Regions from separate parts of the Serratia sp. TSA_130.1 genome, predicted to be linked through region 3. Evidence: predicted binding sites of a transcription regulator. Region 3 holds the regulator's gene; each other region holds the start of a gene.
What was found. The regulator PurR, encoded in region 3, represses purine synthesis genes. The targets are predictions, from matches to a motif close to CANGCAAACGTTTGCNTG.
Positions count from the first base shown of each region.

Region 1: a site for PurR is predicted at 1,888-1,905, ahead of purT (formate-dependent phosphoribosylglycinamide formyltransferase). Genes of this name have one in related genera too.
Region 2: a site for PurR is predicted at 2,387-2,404, ahead of purL (phosphoribosylformylglycinamidine synthase). Genes of this name have one in related genera too.
Region 4: a site for PurR is predicted at 2,704-2,721, ahead of raiA (ribosome-associated translation inhibitor RaiA). Genes of this name have one in related genera too.

Region 1 covers NZ_JBQZFS010000001.1:369,734-373,575, forward strand. Annotated here, with positions in the region: gene dbpA (ATP-dependent RNA helicase DbpA) at 1-1,357, opposite strand, end outside; gene cspE (transcription antiterminator/RNA stability regulator CspE) at 1,505-1,714, opposite strand; gene purT (formate-dependent phosphoribosylglycinamide formyltransferase) at 1,961-3,139, shown strand; gene ACUTQY_RS01725 (YoaH family protein) at 3,174-3,413, opposite strand; gene ACUTQY_RS01730 (glycosyltransferase) at 3,484-3,842, opposite strand, start outside.
Region 2 covers NZ_JBQZFS010000007.1:95,387-99,228, reverse strand. Annotated here, with positions in the region: gene purL (phosphoribosylformylglycinamidine synthase) at 1-2,292, opposite strand, end outside; gene mltF (membrane-bound lytic murein transglycosylase MltF) at 2,571-3,842, shown strand, end outside.
Region 3 covers NZ_JBQZFS010000004.1:268,204-272,045, reverse strand. Annotated here, with positions in the region: gene punC (purine nucleoside transporter PunC) at 1-259, opposite strand, end outside; gene punR (DNA-binding transcriptional activator PunR) at 383-1,339, shown strand; gene purR (HTH-type transcriptional repressor PurR) at 1,327-2,352, opposite strand; gene cydH (cytochrome bd-I oxidase subunit CydH) at 2,675-2,764, shown strand; gene sodB (superoxide dismutase [Fe]) at 2,829-3,407, opposite strand; gene ACUTQY_RS16895 (C40 family peptidase) at 3,607-3,842, opposite strand, start outside.
Region 4 covers NZ_JBQZFS010000003.1:535,219-539,060, forward strand. Annotated here, with positions in the region: gene tyrA (bifunctional chorismate mutase/prephenate dehydrogenase) at 1-601, shown strand, start outside; gene pheA (bifunctional chorismate mutase/prephenate dehydratase) at 657-1,814, opposite strand; Phe leader region at 1,857-1,983, opposite strand; gene ACUTQY_RS15630 (hypothetical protein) at 1,935-1,982, opposite strand; gene raiA (ribosome-associated translation inhibitor RaiA) at 2,106-2,447, opposite strand; gene bamD (outer membrane protein assembly factor BamD) at 2,760-3,491, opposite strand; gene rluD (23S rRNA pseudouridine(1911/1915/1917) synthase RluD) at 3,623-3,842, shown strand, end outside.

The DNA of each region.
Region 1 (3,842 bases), on a different contig from region 3:
TTTTGCCTTTGATTTTGCCCTGCTGCAACTGTTGCAGCGCCTTGCGCGCGCTGGCTTTGCGGATCGCGACATAGGCATGCACCGGGAACATATCGATCTTGCCCACTTCCGCCGCCGTCAGCCCGGCATCACCGGTCAGCGCCCCGAGAATATCGCCGGGACGGATCTTCGCCTTGCGGCCGCCGTCGATGCACAGCGTCACCATTTCCGCCTCCAGCGAGCCGTTGGCCGCCCCGCTCAGCTCGGACACCGGCGACCAGTCGACGCTCATCTGCAGATAGTCTTCAATCGCGTGCGCACGCGCCATTTCCTGCGGCGTGCACAGGCTGATCGCCAACCCGCTCATGCCGGCGCGGCCGGTACGGCCAATACGGTGCACATGCACTTCGGGATCGAACGCCAGCTCGTAGTTGACCACCAGCTCCAGCTCTTTAATATCCAGCCCGCGTGCGGCGACGTCGGTCGCCACCAATACCCGGCAACTGCGGTTGGCGAAACGCACCAACACTTGGTCGCGGTCGCGCTGTTCCAGATCGCCATGCAGCGCCAGCGCACTGATGCCGCGGGCCTCCAGGGCCTCAAGCACCGTCTGACAGTCGCGCTTGGTATTGCAGAACACCACGCAGGACGCGGGTTGATGATAGCGAATGGCCGACACCAGCAGCGCTGGGCGCTGATCGCGCGTGGTCTCATAAAAGCGTTGTTCGATGGAGGTCTGCGCTTCGCCATCGTCCACCTCGACGCTCAGCGGCTGGCGTTGAACGCGCGCGCTGATGCGCTCGATGCCTGCCGGGTACGTGGCGGAAAACAGCAGCGTCTGACGTTGCGGCGGCGTATAGCTGATCACATCGTCGATGTCGTCGGCGAACCCCATGTCCAGCATGCGATCGGCCTCATCCAGCACCAGCACCTTCAGCTCGTCCAGCTGCAGCGTTTTCTTGCGCAGGTGTTCCTGGATACGGCCCGGCGTCCCCACCACGATGTGCGGCGCATGCACCAGCGAATCGAGCTGCGGCCCCATCGGCTGGCCGCCGCACAGCGTCAGGATCTTGATGTTTTGCGTAAAACGCGCCAGGCGACGCAGCTCTTTGCTCACCTGATCGGCCAGCTCGCGGGTGGGACAGAGCACCAGCGCCTGCGTGGCGACCTGACCGACGACGATACTGTTCAGCAGACCAATGCCGAAGGCCGCCGTTTTACCGCTGCCGGTTTTCGCCTTGGCGCGCACGTCCCGCCCTTGCAGGATGGCGGGCAATGCGGCGGCCTGTACCGGCGTCATTTCGGCGTACCCCAGTTCGTTGAGGTTGGCCAACTGTTCGGCTGGCAGCGGCAGGGAAGAAAAAGAAACTGTGCTCACGGCGATAACTCTTATGTGACGAATGGAATGGCGGCGCGCCCGCAGGTAAGCGCCGAATCAGCGGTAAATGATAACAGAGATGGGCGGCGTTACGGGGTGCGGGCATAAAAAAACCCGCCGGCGGCGGGTTTCTTGGCAACGCAGTCGTTAAATCGCAACGACGTTGGCTGCGGCTGGGCCACGTTGGCTGTCCTGGATGGAGAACTCAACCTGCTGGCCTTCAGCCAGGGTCTTGAAACCATCGCTGACGATAGCGGAGAAATGAACGAAAACGTCTTTAGAGCCGTCGGCAGGGGTAATAAAGCCGAAACCTTTGCTTTCGTTGAACCATTTAACGTGACCAGTGATCTTGCTCATTTGTGTTTCCTTTACTTGATAAACCTGCCTTGACGGCACGAGACGCGAAAACCTTTAAATAAGTAGGCCTTCTTTCGCCGTCGGTTATTAACGCACAATCGCTCATACAGGGCAAATATTTCTGTTTGTTATAAAAACAGCCAGTTGGCAACAAAACCGGCGCGGCGGCTGCGCGCGCAATCGTTTTCGTATATACTGCCCGCCGATCATCAATCCGCTTACTTTCACCGATCCAGGTACGAAACTATGTTAACGATTGGAACCGCCCTGCGCCCTTCCGCCACCCGCGTCATGTTGCTCGGCTCCGGCGAGCTGGGTAAAGAAGTCGCCATTGAATGCCAGCGCCTCGGTCTGGAGGTGATCGCCGTCGATCGCTACGCCGATGCGCCGGCCATGCATGTGGCGCACCGCAGCCACGTCATCAATATGCTGGACGGTGACGCGTTGAAAGCCGTCATCGAACACGAGCGGCCGGACTATATCGTTCCCGAAATCGAAGCGATCGCCACCGCCATGCTGGTCGAGCTTGAACGCCAGGGCCACCGCGTAGTGCCCTGCGCCGAAGCCACACGCCTGACCATGAACCGTGAAGGCATCCGCCGTCTGGCGGCGGAAGATCTCGGTCTTCCCACCTCCAGCTACCGCTTTGCCGACAGTGAAATCGCTTTCCGCCAGGCGGTTGAGCATATCGGCTACCCGTGCATCGTCAAACCGGTGATGAGCTCTTCCGGCAAAGGCCAGAGCCTGATCCGCACGCCCGAACAGCTGCAAAGCGCCTGGGATTACGCCCAACAGGGCGGCCGTGCCGGCGGTGGCCGGGTGATCGTCGAAGGGCTGGTAAGATTTGATTTTGAAATTACGCTGCTGACCATCAACGCCGTGGATGGCGTGCATTTCTGTGAGCCGATCGGGCACCGTCAGGAGGATGGGGATTACCGCGAGTCCTGGCAGCCGCAACGCATGTCGGCTACGGCGCTGAGCCGGGCCCAGGCTATCGCCGAGAAAGTGGTGAAGGCCCTGGGGGGCTTCGGGCTGTTCGGCGTGGAGCTGTTCGTCTGTGGCGACGACGTGATCTTCAGCGAAGTGTCGCCACGCCCACACGATACCGGCATGGTCACGTTGATTTCACAGGATCTGTCTGAGTTCGCCCTGCACGTGCGCGCGTTTCTCGGTTTGCCGATCGGCGCTATCCGCCAGTTCGGCCCTTCCGCTTCGGCGGTGATCCTGCCACAGCTCACCAGCACCGATGTGCGCTTCAGCGGATTGGAAAACGCGCTGCGCGGGCACAACCAGCTGCGTCTGTTCGGCAAGCCGGAAATCGCCGGCCAGCGCCGCCTGGGTGTAGCGCTGGCGACGGCGGACACCACGGAACTCGCGGTGGAGCTGGCGAAACAGGCCGCCGCCGCCGTAGCGGTCAACCGCTAAAACTGACGGGGCCGCTTGCGCGGCCCCGATAACATCAATAGTCTTCGTCTTCTTCAGCATCGTCATCCCGCGACGCCTCCGGCGCGGCATCCTGCTGTTCGTCTTCGTCATCGAACAGCACCGCGACATGCGCGCCCTGATGCTTCTCACGAATTTCCTGCGCAACGCGAGCAATGGCCTCACCGCTGCTCATGCCCTGTTCCATCAGCTGATGGATGCGATCCGCCGCTTCCTGCTGCTCCGCGTGGCTCAGTAATGGCATACCTGCATGCATGTGTCGTTCTCTCCGGCAAAAGGGAGAAGGAGTATACGCGCTAACGCGGCGGATCCCAACGTCTTATGCCTCAGGCCGGCTGTGAACAGCCGTTATCGTTGCGCCACTGCTTTAAACGGTGCCGCCACAGCATGACATGCCACCCCTGCTTCACGCCGCGCGCATTGGCGAGCATCGCTCTGTCGATGCCACGTTGGTAAAACTCTTCGGTAATCTGATTCTGAGCGGCCGGATCCGGCTCACGGCGAATGCTGTGGCAAATCCCCAGCGCTTCACGGGTGATCTGCCAATGAAACGCCGGCCGAATGGCGATGGTGCTCGCATAACGCAGGTTGAGCCGCTCCAGCATTTCGACGATTTTCATATAGTGGCGCTGATAATCCACGTTAGCCTTGCCGGTGCGACGGCGATTGCTGATCGACTTGTCGT
Region 2 (3,842 bases), on a different contig from region 3:
GCACAGCTCTTCGCCCACCGCTTTCACCGCTTCGTACAGGCCGGCGTCTTCACCCGGGTGGCCGGCGGCGGCCATCCAGTTGGCGGACAGCTTCACGCGCTTCAGGCTGCCGATTTCCGTGGCGGCCAGGTTGGTCAGCGCTTCCCCGACCGCCAGGCGGCCGGAGGCGGCGAAGTCCAGCAGCGCCACAGGCGCGCGTTCGCCGAGCGACATCGCTTCGCCATAATAGCTGTCCAGACTGGCGGTGGTGACCGCGCAGTCGGCTACCGGGATCTGCCACGGGCCGACCATTTGGTCGCGCGCCACCATGCCGGTGACGGTGCGGTCGCCGATGGTGATCAGGAAGGTTTTCTCCGCGACGGCCGGCAGATGCAGCACGCGCTTCACCGCGTCGGCCAGCGTGATGTTCTCACGCTGTACCGCCTGGCCCTGCGCCTGCAGACGGGTCACGTCGCGGGTCATCTTCGGCGTCTTGCCGAGCAGCACGTCCAGCGGCATGTCGATCGGCTGATTGTCGAAGTGACGATCGTTCAACGTCAGATGTTGCTCTTCGGTCGCTTCGCCGATCACCGCGTAAGGCGCGCGCTCGCGGCGGCAGATCTCGTCGAACTGCGCCATCTGCGCCGGGGCGATCGCCATCACGTAACGTTCCTGCGATTCGTTGCACCATACTTCCAGCGGGCTCATGCCCGGCTCGTCGTTGAGGATGTCGCGCAGTTCGAAACGGCCGCCGCGGCCGCCGTCGCTCACCAGCTCCGGCATGGCGTTGGACAGGCCGCCGGCGCCGACGTCATGGATAAACAGGATCGGGTTCTGGTCGCCCAGCTGCCAGCAGCGGTCGATCACTTCCTGACAGCGGCGTTCCATTTCCGGGTTGTCGCGCTGCACCGACGCGAAGTCCAAATCGGCATCGGACTGGCCGGACGCCATCGATGACGCCGCGCCGCCGCCCAGACCGATATTCATCGCCGGGCCGCCCAGCACCACCAGCTTGGCGCCGACGGTGATTTCCCCTTTCTGCACGTGATCGGCGCGGATGTTGCCGATACCGCCCGCCAGCATGATCGGTTTGTGGTAGCCGCGCAGCTCCACGCCGTTATGGCTGTTGACGCGCTCTTCATAGGTGCGGAAGTAGCCCAGCAGCGCCGGGCGACCGAATTCGTTGTTGAACGCCGCGCCGCCCAGCGGGCCTTCGGTCATGATGTCCAGCGCGGTGACAATGCGCTCCGGTTTGCCGAAGTCCTGCTCCCACGGCTGTTCAAAGCCGGGAATGCGCAGGTTGGACACCGAGAAGCCCACCAGGCCGGCCTTCGGCTTGGCGCCGCGGCCGGTGGCGCCTTCGTCGCGGATCTCGCCGCCGGAGCCGGTCGCGGCGCCCGGCCACGGCGAGATCGCCGTCGGGTGGTTGTGGGTTTCCACCTTCATCAGGATATGCGCGTCTTCCTGATGGTAATCGTACGTGCCGTTCTCCGGCGCGGCGAAGAAGCGGCCGACCTGCGAGCCTTCCATCACCGCGGCGTTGTCTTTATACGCCGACAGCACATAGTCCGGCGTCTGCTCATAGGTGTTCTTGATCATTTTGAACAGCGACTTGGGCTGCTGTTCGCCGTCGATGATCCAATCGGCATTGAAAATCTTGTGGCGGCAGTGCTCAGAGTTGGCCTGCGCAAACATATAGAGTTCGATATCCGTCGGGTTGCGCCCCAAACCGGTAAAGGCATTCAGCAGGTAATCGATCTCGTCCTGCGCCAGCGCCAGGCCGAGCCGGACGTTGGCCTGCTCCAGCGCGGCGCGCCCTGCGCCCAGCACGTCGACCGACTGATACGGCGCCGGCTGATGGTGCGCGAACAGCTGTTCAGCCTGTTGCAGCTCGCTGAAGACGGTTTCCATCATGCGATCGTGCAGCAGCGCAGCGAGCTGGTGCCACTGGGCTTCCGTCAGCTCAGGCGCCTTGACGTAGAACGCCAGACCGCGCTCCAACCGCAGCACCTGTTGCAAACCGCAGTTGTGGGCGATGTCGGTGGCTTTGGAAGACCAGGGGGAAATGGTGCCCGGGCGCGGCGTGACCAGCAGCAGCCGGCCTTCGGGGGCGTGTTCGGCGAGAGAAGGACCGTACTTGAGCAAGCGCTGAAGTTTGGCGTGTTCTTCGGCACTTAGCGGTGCGCTAACATCGGCAAAGTGGACATACTCGGCGTAGATATCACTGACGGGCAGGTGGGCGTCCTGGCAGCGGGACAGCAGTTTGGTAATGCGAAAAGCCGATAAAGCGGGCGAACCACGCAGAATTTCCATAATCAAAGTTCTCTCGTCTTCGAAGCGACGGATAAGACGCTTCATTGGGCGCAACAGGGGAAAACGCGCGTCATTATAGAGAATCCTCGCCGCCGACGAAACCGTTTGCGTAGGGATTATTGATAAAAGCGCGCCGCACCGTCGAATTGTCATAACGTGTCAATAAAGTTGCACACTGGCGTTTTGTTGCGCAAAATGCCCCCCGCACTGGTGATTTAACCATGAGAAAAGTCGCGGTTGTCGTCGCCGGCGTACCTGTGCCACCACTGGATAACTATTTGAAACGTCTTAAAATAAACTACATCCTCATCGGCGTTGTCACCCTGCTTCTGGCTCTCGCGCTGTGGCCCAATATCACCTGGCGCAGCGGCCAGGGCGGGCAACTCCAGGAGATCATTTCCCGCGGCGAGTTGCGTATCAGCACGCTGAACTCACCGCTGACCTATTTCAACACCAAGCAAGGGCCGGGTGGGCTCGACTACGAACTGGCCAAGCGCTTCGCCAACTACCTCGGGGTAAAACTGGTGGTGATCCCCCATCAGAACATCAATGACCTGTTCGACGATCTGGACGACGACGACGCTGACCTGCTGGCGGCGGGCCTTATCTACAACCAGGAGCGCCTCAGCCGCGCGCGCACCGGCCCCGCCTACTACTCCGTTTCCCAACAGCTGGTGTACCGGCTGGGCACCCCGCGGCCAAAAGGCTTCGCCGACATCAAAGGCAAGCTGGCGGTCGCCTCCGGTTCCGCGCACGTCAGCACGCTAAAGCAGCTCAAACAGGATAAATACCCGGATCTCGCCTGGGAGTCCTCCAGCGATCTCACCTCCAAAGAGCTGCTGGAGCGGGTTGCCGACGGCAAGCTGGACTATACCCTCGGCGATTCGGTGACCATCGCGTTGCTGCAGCGCATCCATCCGCAGCTGGCGGTGGCGTTCGACGTCACCGACGAAGAGCCGGTCACCTGGTACCTCAAACGCGACGGCGACGACAGCCTGTACGCGGCGATGCTGGATTTCTACAGTCAAATGGTGGACGACGGCACCCTGGCGCGGCTGGAAGAGAAATACCTCGGCCACGTCGGCAGCTTCGACTACGTGGATACCAAAACCTTCCTGTCGGCCATCGACTCGGTGCTGCCCAACTTCCGCCCGCTGTTCGAGAAACACGCCAACGAGATCGACTGGAAGCTGCTGGCGGCCATCGCCTATCAGGAATCGCACTGGAATCCGCAGGCCACCTCCCCCACCGGCGTGCGCGGCCTGATGATGCTGACCCGCGCCACCGCCGACGGCCTGGGGATCAACGATCGCCTCGATCCGGAAGAGAGCATTCAGGGTGGCGCCCTGTACCTGCAGCGGCTGATGGCCAAGGTGCCGGACAGCGTGCCGGAAGATGAGCGCATCTGGTTCTCGCTGGCGGCCTACAACATGGGCTGGGGCCATATGCTGGACGCACGCAAGCTGACCAAAACGCAAAAAGGCAATCCGGACAGCTGGGTCGACGTCAAACAGCGCCTGCCGATGCTCAGCCAAAAGCGCTACTACCCG
Region 3 (3,842 bases):
CCAGGCAGCCGAGCGCGAACAGAGTCAGGCCAATCAACAATACCGGTTTGCGTCCCAGACGGTCGGAGAGCGGCCCCCACAGCAGCTGCGCGAAGGCGAAGCCGGCCAAAAAGATGCTCAGGCTGGCGCTGACCGCGCCGGCGGAAATTTGCAGTTCCTCCCGCATGGCGCCGAAGGCGGGCAGGTACATATCGGTCGCCAGATAACCCAGCATGCTCAGGCCGGCGAGGTAGAACATAAAACCAAAGGAATTTCGCATGGTATTTCTCGTTAATATTTTAGTGTCGCAGGTTTTTAGCGCCGGCCAGTGTATCCGGCTGGATCTCTGCTTGTGAAACGGTAATATTTGCAAAGTGCTGTTAAAAAAATTGAAGGCAAAGCGATGTGGTCTGAATATTCTCTCGAGGTCGTTGATGCGGTGGCGCGCACCGGCAGTTTCAGCGCGGCGGCGCAGGAGCTGCACCGGGTGCCGTCGGCGGTAAGTTATACCGTGCGGCAGCTGGAGCAATGGCTGGCGGTGCCGCTGTTTGAGCGGCGTCACCGAGATGTGGAACTGACGCCGGCCGGCGCGCTGTTTATCAAGGATGCGCGAGCTGTTATCAAAAAAATGCTCGACACCCGCCGCCACTGTCAACAGGTGGCCAACGGCTGGCGCGGTCAGCTGAATATCGCGGTGGACATCATCGTCAAACCGCAGCGCAGCCGCCAGCTGGTGCTGGATTTCTACCGCCATTTCCCCGACGTCGAGTTGATGCTGCAACCCGAGGTGTTTAACGGCGTGTGGGATGCGTTGGTGGACGGCAGGGTGGACATGGCGATCGGCGCCACCCGCGCGGTGCCGGTCGGCGGCGGCTTCGCTTTCCGCGACATGGGGGATATGAACTGGCTGTGCGTAGTCAGCCCACAGCATCCGCTGGCGCAGCTGGCAGGGCCGTTGAATGACGATCGGTTGAGGCCGTACCCTGCGCTTTGTCTGGAAGACACCTCGCGCAATCTGCCCAAGCGCGTCACCTGGACGCTGGATAACCAGCGGCGGCTGGTGGTGCCGGACTGGACCTCGGCGCTCGACTGTTTGTGCGCCGGATTGTGCGTCGGCATGATGCCGGCGCATCTGGCGCTTCCGCGGGTGCAGCGCGGTGAGCTGAAGGCGTTGCAGTTGCAGCAGCCGTTTCCCGCCAGCCCCTGCTGCCTGACCTGGCAACAGGATAAACCGTCACCGGCGATGAGCTGGCTGCTGGCGTATTTGGGCGATGGCGAGACGCTGAATCAGGAGTGGCTGAGTGAGGCGGCACCGGAAGCCGTGCCGGCTTCCGGTAGGGAGGACGATCAGCGGCGGTAGTCGATGAACGGACCGTCGGCGACCGAACGGCGTTCGACCAGCTTCGGATGCACTTCGATCACCTGCGATTCTTCGCGCTTGCTGATGATGCGATCCAGCAGCATGGTGAAGGCCATTTCGCCCAGACGCTCTTTCGGCTGATGAATGGTGGTCAGCGCCGGGGTGAAGTAGCGGGCGTTGCGCACGTTGTCGTAGCCGATCACGGAAATATCTTGCGGCACCCGCAGCCCCAGTTCGTCGGCGGCGCAGATGGCGCCCATCGCCATGATGTCGCCGCCGCAGAATACCGCGGTCGGTCGCTGTTTCTGCGACAGAATTTGATGCATCGCCTTGTAACCGGACTCCGGCTCGAAGTCACCCTGGACTATCCACTCTTCGCGAATATCGATATGCGCTTCCTGCAGCGCCTTCATGAAGCCCTGATGCCGACCGCCGCCGGTGTTGCGCGACAGTTGGCCAGGGATAGCACCGATATCGCGGTGGCCGCGCTCGATCAGGTAACGCCCGGCCAGATAGCCGCCCTCGAACGCGTTATCGATGATGGTGTCGGTGAAGTCGCCGCGCGCGGCGCCCCAGTCCATTACCACCATCGGGATGTTGCGGTAGTCTTCCAGCATGCCCAGCAGCTGATCCGGGTATTCGGAACACATGACCAGCAGGCCGTCGACGCGCTTTTGCGCCAGCATCGCCAGGTAGGCGCGCTGTTTGTCCAGATTGTTGTGCGAGTTGCACAGGATCAGGGTATAGCCTTTGCTGTAGCAGCTGTTTTCCACCGCCTCGATCACTTCGGCAAAGTAGGGCGCTTCGCTCGAGGTGGCCAGCAGACCGATAGACTTGGTGTGATTGACTTTCAGGCTGCGCGCCACGGCGCTCGGCGAGTAGTGCAGCTCTTTGATGGCGGCCCACACGGCCGCTTTGGTCTCTTCGGCGACGAAACGAGTCTTATTGATGACGTGCGAAACGGTGGTGGTGGAAACGCCCGCGCGTTTGGCCACATCTTTAATCGTTGCCATGTAAGGAATGACTCCTGAACTCACATGTTTACAGCATGTAAGTGTGATGTTAATCGTTTGCCTACGTAGATCCTTCTCCAGAGAAGCGAAAACTGAGTTTTTAGTGTTGAAGTCGTCAGCGCTTAATCAGGAGGGGCATGAATGCCGGTACGCAGTTGTGAACTGCGAATTTTGTCGCATATTGAACAAAAGTGGAAGAGGTAATCGAGATTATAAACCGGGAAATGATAACAAGATTTTATCGGCGAACTGTGGGAAAATGATTTGACGTACTAATTGTGCGCCTTTTATCCTTAGGAAAGCCCATTTTAAAGGAGTTGTCATGGATACCGATCTGAAGATGTCGCTGTTCACCACCGTTTGCGCATTGGCGATGATCATCGCTTTCAGCTTTGTCGCCGCGTTGAACTGATTTCCCGCCAGTTTTAAAAAAGGCGCAGCCAAGCTGCGCCTCATCACTTAGGCAAGGCCTGCGCTTACGCCAGGTTTTCCGCTGCGAAGGTCCAATTGACCAACGCCCAGAAGTTTTCCAGGTATTTTGGACGCGCATTGCGGTAATCGATGTAATACGCGTGTTCCCACACGTCAACGGTCAGCAGCGGTTTGTCTTCACCGGTCAGCGGGGTGGCCGCGTTGGAGGTGTTGACGATCGCCAGCGCGCCGTCCGGTTTTTTCACCAGCCAGGTCCAGCCGGCGCCGAAGTTTTTCACGGCGGCATCGGTGAACTGCTCTTTGAACGCAGCGAAAGAGCCGAAGGATTTGACGATCGCCGCCGCCAGTTCGCCCTGCGGTTCACCGCCGCCCTGTGGTGACAGGCAGTGCCAGTAGAAGGTGTGGTTCCACACCTGCGCGGCGTTGTTGAACACGCCGCCGTTAGAGGTCTTGATGATCTCTTCGAGCGATTTGCCCTCGAACTCGCTGCCTTTCACCAGGTTGTTCAGGTTAACCACGTAGGTGTTGTGGTGCTTGCCGTAGTGGTATTCCAGGGTCTCGGCGGAGATGTGCGGCTCGAGCGCGTTTTTCTCATACGGTAATGCAGGTAATTCAAACGACATTGCTTCCTCCTTTACAGCGCCATTCGCTTCCCGCCGGGGCGAGAGTCATATGGGCCGTTTTTTATTGTGGTCATTCAATCTTAACAATTTTCATCATAAAAAACAGGAAGAAAAGCCAGAAATGCGCGTGGGGAGGTGCGATAGGCGATAGCTTGAACAGGCGGTTGCGACCGAGGCCGCAACCGCGCAGAGCAGGGAATTAACGGATGGTTTTCGGCGTCACTACGCGGCGAGCGCCGATGTAGTGGTTCTGCCAATAGTCGTTATCAAGCTGGCTGATGCGGATCTCTTCGCCGGTGCGCGGCGACTGGATGAATTTGCCGTTGCCGAGGTAGACGCCGACATGATCCGCCACGCCGCGGTTGTTAATGCGGAAGAACACCAGATCGCCGCTTTCCAGTTCGCTTTTCTTGATCGGCGCCGCGTCGCGCAGGT
Region 4 (3,842 bases), on a different contig from region 3:
GGCGTCGGTGAAGAACCGGCCTTTACACGCGATGTTGGCGGCGCACAGCGGCCCGGTGGTCGGTCTGCATCCGATGTTCGGCCCGGACGTGGGCAGCGTGGCCAAGCAGGTGGTGGTCTATTGCGACGGCCGCCAGCCGGAGGCGTATCAGTGGCTGCTTGAACAGTTGCAGGTGTGGGGCGCGCGGCTGCATCGCATCAGCGCGGCCGAGCACGATCAGAATATGGCGTTTATTCAGGCGCTGCGGCACTTCGCTACCTTCGCCTACGGGCTGCACCTGGCGGAAGAGAACGTGCAACTGGAGCAACTGCTGGCGCTCTCTTCGCCAATCTACCGGCTGGAGCTGGCGATGGTTGGCCGCCTGTTCGCGCAGGATCCGCAGCTGTACGCCGATATCATTATGTCGTCGGAAGAAAACGTGGCGCTGATTAAGCGTTACTACCAGCGCTTCGGCGAGGCGATAAAGCTGTTGGAGCATGGCGACAAACAGGCGTTTATCGAGAGCTTCCGCAAGGTAGAGCATTGGTTCGGCGATTACGCCCAGCGCTTCCTGGTGGAGAGCCGCACGCTGTTGCGGCAGGCTAACGACAGCCGGCAGTAAAACAGCGGGCAGTAAACATAAAGGGTTCGGCCAAGCCGAACCCTTTTTTACGGTTTCAGGATGGGTTGACCGGCACCACGGTGTCGCTTGGGTAACAGCCCAGCACCTTCAGCGAGCGGGTGATCGGCGCCAGATCGCGCAGCGCTTTTTGCATCGCCTCGGCGCGCAGGTTGGCCTGCACATCGATATAGAACATCTCCTCCCACGGATTGCCGTTGATCGGACGTGATTCCAGCTTGGTCATGATGATGCCGTTATCGCGCAATACCAGCAGCGCTTCGACCAGCGCGCCGGATTGTTGGCCGGTCGCCATGATCAGCGTGGTTTTTGCCGGCACCTGTTCGGAGACATCAATCGCTTTGCGCGCCAGGACGATAAAGCGGGTGATGTTTTGCTGCTGGTTGGCGAGATTGTGTTCCAGCACCTGCAGCCCGTACAGCGCGCCGCCGGCCTCGCTGCCCAGTGCAGCCACCTTCGGCGAATTCAGCTTGGCGACTTTCTCCATCGCGGCCGCCGTGCTTTCGGTGTATTCGATTTTCCAGTGCGGGAAGCGGTTAAGGAACTGGCTGCACTGTTGGAACGGCTGCGGATGGCTGTAGACGGTTTCTATCTGGCTCAGATCGCTGTCGCCGGCGATCAGAACGCAGTGGTTGATCGGGTTGGTCAGCTCGCCGACGATCGACAGACTGGTGTGTTGCAGCAGATCGTACACCTCGTTAATCGAGCCTGAGCTGGTATTCTCGATCGGCAGAATCGCGTAGTCCGCTTGGCCGGTTTCCACCTGGGCGAAGATATCCTGAAACTTCTGGCAGCCACATTCGATCAGCTGATCGAAGTGGCGGGCAGCGTATTGGCGCGCAGCCAGATGCGAGTAAGAGCCTTTCGGACCGAGGAAGGCGATGCGGGCGGAGTGCTGGCTGACGGGGTTGAGCTGGTGCTGTAGCAACGCCTGCTGGGTCAGGACGGAATCTTCGATGATCAGTTGAAACAGGCGGGTGACGTAAAAGCCGTCCAGGTCGTAAGGCTTGGCGGCGGCGATCAGCGCATCCAGCAGATCGCGCTCGCGCTCTTTATCGCGGATCGGGCGATGAGAGTGCAGCTTGGTCTTGCCGACTTCGATCGCCAGCTCACGGCGTTCCGCCAGCAGGGCCAACAGTTTCAAGTCCAGTGCGCTGATGCGCTCGCGCAGCACCAATAACGGGTTGTCAGTCATAATCAGCTTCCGCCTTCAGTTCTTATTCGTTGTAAAACAGCCATAAAAAAAGCCCCCTGTTTCCAGGAGGCCTTGTTGTTCGTCTTCGCATTCTTTCTCACACGACGAAACGCCTCCCAGTCAGGGGAAGGTAAAAAAGAATGCGAAGAAAAACGGTGTGCGTGGCATGGTCTACCTAAGGTTAATGTGATCAGGTTTTAAAGTAACCGCTGGCCTTTACCCCGTCAACAAAAATACCCGACAAAAAACGCGCCCTCGGGCGCGTTTGATGCGGCAATCGCTGTCGGACGGTTATTCCTGCTCTTGCGTGACTTCCGGCACAATGTCTTTCACGCTGGCATTGCAGCGGCGCGCTTCGCCTTTGTGCTGCACTTTGTTCAACTGGCGCTCCAGTTTGGCGATCAGCTCGTTAACGGCGGTATACATGTCATCATGTTTGGCGCTGGCGACCAGCGGGCCGTTAGGCGTAGTAATGGTAGCGTCGGCGACAAACCCTTGCGGCTCTTTGGATAAGACGATATGCGGGTTAATCAGCTGGGTCTGCCATTTTTCCAGTTTGGTGAGACGGTCTTCGACGTGATTGCGGATTGCGGGAGTGATATCCATTTGTTTGCTGGTAATGTTCAATGTCATATAACTTACCTCTCTGTCTTTCCGTCTTGGTGAATCCAGCATACCCCGCTTTTTGTTTAAATGCGTGATGTAAATCACGATTTTTTGTCACTTTTTGCAAAGTTAGTTCAATCTGTGATTCAGCATTTGAATTGGCTATCTAATGCTTGAGAGTTGCCGCCGGATGGCGCATTATCGATGAGTTGACCGGTGAGGAGCGCTAGCTAACACCGTGTTTTTACTTGTGTATTTTTCCAGTAAAAACCCGGTCGACGCCAATGAAAACGGCAGCCTTGGCTGCCGTTTGGTTTTTCTGCCGGTGCCGACGCGCGCTTATTGTGGGTTGGCGGCGATCACTTTGGCCACTTTGTCAGCCTGGCCGTTCAGCTGCAGCTGCTTGTAGGCATTTTCCATCAGCGGCAACACGTCATGCGTCGCTTTGGTATCCGGGAATTCACGCAACATCTGCTCGGCGCGATTAACGACCGCGACGTAAGCACCGCGTTTAGTGTAGTATTCCGCCACCGAAAGCTCATACTTGGCCAAACGATCTTTCAGATACACCAAACGCTTGTTGGCGTCGGTCGCGTATTGGCTGTTCGGGTATTGCTGAATCAACTGGCTGAAGTCGCGGAACGCAGCGCGAGCGTGCTGAGGATCGCGGTCCGAACGGTCAACCCCGAAGAAGCCCTGCAGCGCGCTGTCATCAAGCGCCATGTCGGTCAGGCCGCGCATGTACATCACGTAATCGATGTTCGGGTGCGTCGGATTCAGGCGCATGAAGCGATCGATGGATGCCTGAGCCATTGGCAAGTCGGCAGCCTTATAATAGGCGTAAATCAAATCCAGCTGGACCTGCTGGGAATACGGCCCGAAAGGATAGCGGTTATCTAACGCTTCGAGTTGCGTAATCGCGCCCTTGAAGTTACCGTCCTGCAGTTTTTGCTGCGCGGTAGCATAGATTTCCGAAGGCGGGTTGTCGGGAACCGCATCCTTGGATGTGGAGCAACCTGCCAGCGCCAGGCTCAACGTGGCTGCCGCCACCAGATATTTCATACGCGTCATGACGTTTTGATTATCCTCAGGGTGTTATTCCGGGAGACTGTCCGTTAAGCTCCCGACAAAGACCAGGTACAATAGCACATTATATTAAACGGCATCGCCGTGAAAACCCAACGTTAACGAAGAAGCTGCATATGGCACAACAAGTACAACTCACCGCAACGGTGGCCGAATCTCAACTCGGACAACGTTTAGATCAGGCTTTGGCCGAATTGTTCCCTGATTATTCACGATCTCGCATAAAAGAGTGGATCCTGGGCGATCGGGTGAAGGTCAATGGCAAAACGTCAAACAAACCGAAAGAGAAGGTGCTGGGCGGAGAGACAGTCGCCATCGATGCACAGATAGAAGAAG